One region of the Sporosarcina sp. AD_1 genome, then DNA from elsewhere that is predicted to be linked to it. Evidence: riboswitches for the same ligand, from Rfam matches in the RefSeq annotation. Region 1 holds a riboswitch; the other holds the start of a gene.

The links. Region 1 has a riboswitch for FMN ahead of ACSW3C_RS04520 (ECF transporter S component). Riboswitches for the same ligand answer to the same signal wherever they lie in the genome.
Region 2: it holds a riboswitch for FMN, as region 1 does, so the genes downstream of both, ribD (bifunctional diaminohydroxyphosphoribosylaminopyrimidine deaminase/5-amino-6-(5-phosphoribosylamino)uracil reductase RibD) here and ACSW3C_RS04520 (ECF transporter S component) in region 1, are expected to answer to the same signal.

What each region holds. Positions count from the first base shown of each region.
Region 1 covers NZ_JBPVIR010000002.1:260,724-264,146, reverse strand. Annotated here, with positions in the region: gene ACSW3C_RS04535 (RecQ family ATP-dependent DNA helicase) at 1-76, opposite strand, end outside; gene ACSW3C_RS04530 (YpbB family protein) at 73-1,110, opposite strand; gene ACSW3C_RS04525 (ferredoxin) at 1,219-1,479, shown strand; gene ACSW3C_RS04520 (ECF transporter S component) at 1,572-2,153, opposite strand; FMN riboswitch at 2,353-2,483, opposite strand; gene ACSW3C_RS04515 (hypothetical protein) at 2,563-3,423, opposite strand, start outside.
Region 2 covers NZ_JBPVIR010000002.1:419,952-423,374, forward strand. Annotated here, with positions in the region: gene ACSW3C_RS05385 (YolC/YozM family protein) at 1-135, shown strand, start outside; gene ACSW3C_RS05390 (LAGLIDADG family homing endonuclease) at 412-1,509, opposite strand; FMN riboswitch at 1,765-1,909, shown strand; gene ribD (bifunctional diaminohydroxyphosphoribosylaminopyrimidine deaminase/5-amino-6-(5-phosphoribosylamino)uracil reductase RibD) at 1,968-3,068, shown strand; gene ribE (riboflavin synthase) at 3,053-3,423, shown strand, end outside.

The DNA.
Region 1 (3,423 bases):
GGATCACGTTTTCCTGTCCAGGCCGAAAATCACGGTAGCCAAATTTCTCATACAGCAAATTCTGCAGGTCTGTCATTTTCCGCCTCCCAACTTGGAGCCTAGTATGAGGCGAAGTTGAAAATAACTCAATTCGCCAAACTCTTGTTTTAACATTCGTAATCTTCTAGTCCCCAATTCCTCTACTTTTAAAACTACCTCATTCACCTGTTTGGATGTAACAAAGTCTGTTAATGGGAAAGTCTTATCATTAATGGCCATTTCCACAAAATGATCCTCTATTGTACTCATTTTCAGCCTCCGGACTGTTGCAATCTGCTCGGCGTTCATCCCTTTCGCAAATAGCTGTCTCGTTTGATAGGCAGAGTCGGTCAAGTATAATGAACTTTTTACTCCTTCAGCTGCTTGTAATAAAAATGGATATGCATGTTCTCCATGGATGACATCCAGCAGTCTATGCAACCCCTCGATAAACTCCAAATAGACGGATAGAGGCGACATCTGTAATTCTTCAGCTAACTGATCCCATGTCCTTCCTGTAATAGAAAAGCCCGACAGCCGACTCACTAGTATCAGTTTTTGCATATCTTTCATCCCGCTTGCCAGAAGTGCTTTCTTTAACTCGACGCCAATCTTACTTGGAAACTCTTTATTCTCAAGCGGGAGATGCCGTGCCATTCCTTTGACGAAAATTTGAACTTCCCGATCAGTCTGGATTGGCATGAACGACTTGATCCCTTCCTTGAAATAAGAAATCGTTTGAATGGCGAGTGCCAGCCGATTAAAGAACACGATTTCATTTCCACGATAATCCCATCCGTTAAAATAGCAAGGATCCAGTTCATTCACCTTTTGAAAGCCTGTTTTGGTAACATAGAGCCTTCCGTCAGCTTCCTTTACATAGTAGTCTGCAAGTAACCTATGAAGCTGAGTTTCATATGTTTCCGCATCCAATTTAGAAAGGATTGAAAAGAACGGCTTCAAATTAAAATATTGGACGTCTTGTAATGTTTGACCGGATCTTTTTCCACGCAAGATATGCAAACATGCATTTTTCGAGCGTTCGCCATTCATTTTTGACACCATGAACAAGATGAGTAAAGATAACTCCATGCCCATTTCCCCTTTTAAGATGTTTTATTGTTGAAAACTACCCGAAACAGATTTAGAATGGTATGGGAGCAATGATAGTTAGCGCGGAGAAAAGAGGAGAGAACATCAATGTCTACTTGCAAAAAATATACAATTGTTGATCAAGATACATGTATTGCATGTGGTGCATGCGGCGCAGCAGCACCAGACATCTATGACTACGATGATGAAGGAATCGCATACGTTATTCTTGATGATAACATGGGGAATACAGAAGTTCCAGAAGAACTGCTGGAGGATATGGAAGATGCATTTGACGGATGCCCGACCGATTCCATTAAAGTGGCGGACGCACCGTTTGAAGGCGATCCATTGAAATACGAGGACTGATAAGATATTCGAAAGCTTCCAGGAGCTTTCGAATTTTTTATGAAAAAAACAACCGGCAAACTGGTATGATCCAGTTCGCCGGCTTGTTTGTTTTACGCCATTAATTGATGCTGTTGCTTGGAAATCCATTTATGCAGGCTCTTATACAAGAGCAGGAAAACAACCATCAACAAAGCGCCTTTTATAAGATTGAATGGTAAAATGCCTTTGACGATGACATCGAACATGGCATCTCCCACGTATGGTGGCATATTTAAGAAATACGAATACATTGGCAAAAAGACCGCATAATTCAATACACTCATGCCGACAGCCATGGAAACCGTTCCAATAATAAGTCCGGCTGTCAAACCTTTTGTCGATTGTACTCTTTTAAAAATATAGTATATTGGCATAATGAACAGGACGCCTGTTGTGAAGTTGGCAATTTCACCAACTGGAACTCCAGTAGGACTTCCGGACATAAACCAATACAACACATTTTTCAATAACTCTACCGAAATACCCGCTATCGGCCCCATTGTCATGATTGCCAATACAGCGGGAATTTCACTGAAATCGACCTTCAAGAATGGTGGTAATGCTGGCAATGGGAAATTCAACTGCATCAATACAGTCGAAATGCTCCCAAGCATTGCGATGAGAATCATCTTTCGCAATTTTTTGTTGCTCATTTGTTCCTCTCTCCTTTTGCGATTCACTTCAAAAAGAGGAAAGGCTGAACCGAATATTGTGTTGTCATAAAAAATCCCCTAAAGCGTTTGCTTCAGGGGAAGGCGAGTTTAAATAAAGGTATCCAAAAATCAAAAAATGACTTGGACCCATACTTAAATAACCTCTCTTTTTGCGGACAACACAAAAAGACGGCCATACCTTCACCTTCTCCCATCCAGACTATACTGTCGGCTCCGGAATCTCACCGGAATCAGCTGTTACGCTCGCGGGCTAGGAAGTGACCTTCCATTTCCGCCGGTCGGGAATTGCACCCTGCCCCGAAGATGAATCAATATTTTATTACATCACTATTGTATACAAAAAAAATGATCTTGTAAACATTCCAGTTTACAAGATCATCTCAAGCTGTTACTCAGGCAGTATAATTGGATTGGCACCAACCGGAATAGGCAACGGTTTTGTAAGATCATACTTTCCAAATTGACTTTGAATGGTATTGTCCAGTTGAATGGATACATTGAAATTGCTTCCTGTCAGCATGAACCCTTCAATCATTTCATTTAAAACCGCATGATCAATCGAATCGAAATCAAGCTGTTTAGTAAACGAAATGATGGCAACGTCTTTTTCCATTGCAACATCGTAGTCCAATTGAGCAGGTACAACACTCTCAACAATATCATTTTGTGGATCTTTCATGGCAAGCAGCGCATCGGATACTGTACTGGTGTCACCATTTTCATATGGAATCAGATAGACCCCACCTGATGGCATTAGGTATTTAAAATATGGCAATTTCCTGTCGAGAGGCACTGGCGCTGCCTTTCCAACTGGACCGAGTTCAGACGGCTTGCCTGTTTCATCCACGACTTGGAAGAACTTCTTATCTGTAAATGTCTCCTTCGCTGAATCGAAATAGTTAGCAATCGTCGCTTCCGCAAGATCATAGCCGTGATCGGCCGGCACTTCATTTAATACCGTATCGCCAGACTCATAAATCTTTCCTTTGTATGGATGATAGTCATCAAACCCAAGTTCGCTTTCAGGCACTTTTGCTGCGTACTGATTATACAAGGCGACACTGTCAGGTTTTTTGTCCTTCATGTCGTTCTCCACCTGTTCTGTTGGTAGTAGAACGGTAACAGGAATCACATTAGCCGAATGGATGAGGCCGATATGGAACGGGTATTGATTAACCATTTCATCTGGCAACATTATATGGCTATCCATCGCAGAGGCCATTGTATAAAGCTTATCTGCTTTTTCCGC
Region 2 (3,423 bases), 160 kb from region 1:
GAGGTTGAAAGTTATTTAAAAAAACAACTTATCCAAGGAAGATTTAGCACACTTCAAACTTGTTGTGTATCAGTATTCAGAAAACACGTGGGAATTTATGAAGAATGCACAGGAAAAGCGAAAATCGGTTTATAAATGACTAGATATTTTTAGATCAAAAGCCAAATTCCTGCTGAAAATAAATTGGAGTTTGGCTTTTGATAATCAATATTCTAATGTTAAATTGGTTTTTGAAATCAAGATATATATTGACTTAAAGATGATATGCTGTCTATGTAAAAAATATATTTTATCTCAATGTTTCAAGTATACTTATCAATGATACTCAACTTCCTATAATTTATATTATGTAAACTAAAAATAAAAAGAAAAAAAGAGGCCTACTACGTATCGCCTATCATACCAGTCGCCTCAATAATTATGAAATCTAGTGCTGTATTCAATTACATCATTGATGTTCAAATTATTTTCCTTTGCACATCTACGAACACGCTCAAGTAGTGTTTTCTTGTAAGTTGTTTTATATTGCACTCGATCTTTTGGTCGACATGATTTTTCGTAAGTGATAACTCCATTTGTTTTATGCAGCATTTCCTCTAGACAATCTTCTAGTATGTGATTAATATGCATTTCACGTTCGGCTGCTATGTTTTTTAGCTCCAGCAAAATTGCATTGCTAATCGTTGTTCTAAATCTCAATCTGCCATGTATCGTCTCATATGGCTTAGCAATTGGTTTGCCGTTAGCATGTAATAACATCCGATCTTTTTTGGACCGTACACATAAGTCGGTTGAGCTCGAATATACAATTTCCGCCAAATTAATTATTTGTACTTTTCCACTAACAGCTATTCTGAAGTATGGACGTTTCAAGTCGCTAAATCGCATTTCACACGTCGGCATAAGATCCCAAGCTCTAAAAACATCAATAAGAGATTTGGCGAATGACTCGCTAGCTGTGGTGATATTCATTTGATATCCTTCTTTTTGAACCCATCCATCTCCATCAATAACTCCGCGTACAAAAGCTGGAAGAAATTCAACTGGAATATCAGAAAATCTAACACTTCTTGATTTATTCGGCGTGATTCCAAGCTTTTCAAGATCAGATTTTATCACTTTCGAATTAATAATCAACATATGTGTTTTTCGAGTGCCTGTTGGCTCCGCAATTACTTCAGCAGCTTCCATGAGAGTTGCCACCTTTTGCAAAATCGTGACATCTTTTTGAGCCAGATAAACAGAGTGTAAATCTTTATTAACATGTCCATCAGTCATAAAAAGACCCAGTACCCACGCCATTTCATGTGTCCACCTCTTAAAGAAATCCTCATTAACCTGATGAATTCTCGGACGACCTGTTGGACGCATTTGGATTCCATGTTTACTCAGCACATTCCGTATCGCCCTATCCGAAAGACCTACAAGCTGGCACATCTCTTTGTAACTCATACCGCTTTCATACAGTTCAATTATTCTTTGGTCTGTTATCCCTTTAATCCTTGTCATATCACTCTTCCTTTAGTTATTGTTATTTCTATTATATAGAATACATGTTCGTATTACTAGCTAAATAAACTGTAAAGTTGCAATTTGATACATACATCTTTCTGATTACAGAGAGATGTTGTGAAACACAAAAAATAAGTACCCAAGGACAATCGTATCACTAAAAAGGGTCTATCTCCCCTTTTTCCATGCCTAGGCCATTTAATGGATTGGCAGCCTCTATTTTTCTATGTTACGGTTATTCCGCACAATTGTACAAATCTTCGGGGCAAGGTGAAATTCCTTACCGGCGGTGATCGAGCGTATGGCTCGTCAGTCCGTGACCCGTTTTCCACTTGGAAACGGTGGAGCTGGTGTAACTCCGGCACCGACAGTATAGTCTGGATGGGAGAAGTTTTTGTATCGATTGCTGCATGCCCTTAATGATCTGCCCTTTCTAATTTGAGAGGGGGAATGACATGGAACATAATGATTATATGAAGCTTGCAGTCCAGTTGGCACGCACCGCCACTGGGCAAACCTCTCCGAACCCAATTGTCGGGGCTGTTTGTGTTGCCAATGGACAAGTTGTCGGTACTGGCTTTCATATGAAGGCTGGAACGCCGCATGCCGAAGTCCACGCACTGCGAATGGCAGGAAAATTGGCTGAAGGCGCCGACCTTTATGTGACTTTGGAGCCTTGCGCCCATACTGGCCAAACGCCTCCATGCACTGAGGCCATTATTGCGAGCGGTATACGCCGTGTTTTCGTAGCATCGATTGACCCGAATCCGGCCGTCAGCGGCAAAGGCATCGGGCTTCTTCGAGATGCAGGTATTGAAGTAACGATGATTCCGAACGAAGAGGCAGATTTCAGTAACCGGGCATTTTTTCATTATATTCAACATCAAAAGCCGTACGTCACGCTAAAGGCTGCCGCCACATTGGATGGCCGATTAGCAACGCAGCATGGGGACAGCAAATGGATCACATCTGAGCAAGCAAGACTGGATGTCCATTACCTCCGCCACACCCATGACGCAATACTGGTTGGCGTACAAACTATTCTTCAAGATAACCCTTTCCTCACCACCCGTTTGCCCCATGGTGGAAAGAATCCAATTCGAATTATTTTAGATCGACGTCTCCGGACGCCAAAAACCGCGCATGTCATAACAGACGGCGCATCACAAACGATCCTTTTTACACTGGCTAACGCAAAAGGCATGGACTCTTTTAACGAATTCCCGCTTGTTCGTGTAGAAGCAATTCCCGAACATGCAGACTTTCTGACAGAAGTATTGGTTCGTCTTGCCAAAATGGGGATCATGACTGTCCTTGTAGAAGGCGGCAGCCACGTCCATTCAAGTTTTATCGACCAGGGACTTGCACATGAACTTTACTTGTATATAGCGCCAAAGTTAGTAGGCAATGGCCCTTCCCTATTCGAAAATAACGAAAGATCGTCTATCTCCGAATCTGAGATTGTGCATATCCTTTCGACGAAACAAATCGGAACTGATATCCGATTGCACGCCATCTTTTCAAAGGAGGTGTCACCTCCTTGTTCACTGGGATAGTAGAAGAAATTGGCGTCTTACAAGAAATAAAAAGAGGCACTCATTCTATGCAATTGGCAATCCATTGCAAAAAAGTGCTGGAAGACGTACACAAAGGAGATAGCATCGCAGTGGACGGTGTTTGTCTTACGGTTGTTGAATTTACATCCACCTTTTTCAGAGCAGATGTCATGCCGGAAACATTTGCTTCCACTACCCTTTCGTCAATGAAAACTGGCACCCAGGTGAATCTGGAACGTGCCATTTCAGCAAATGGACGTTTTGGCGGCCATTTTGTCTCCGGCCATGTGGATCAGGTCGGTGAAATTGTATCAATCAAGCCTGCATCGAATGCGGTCTATTTGGAGATTCGTAC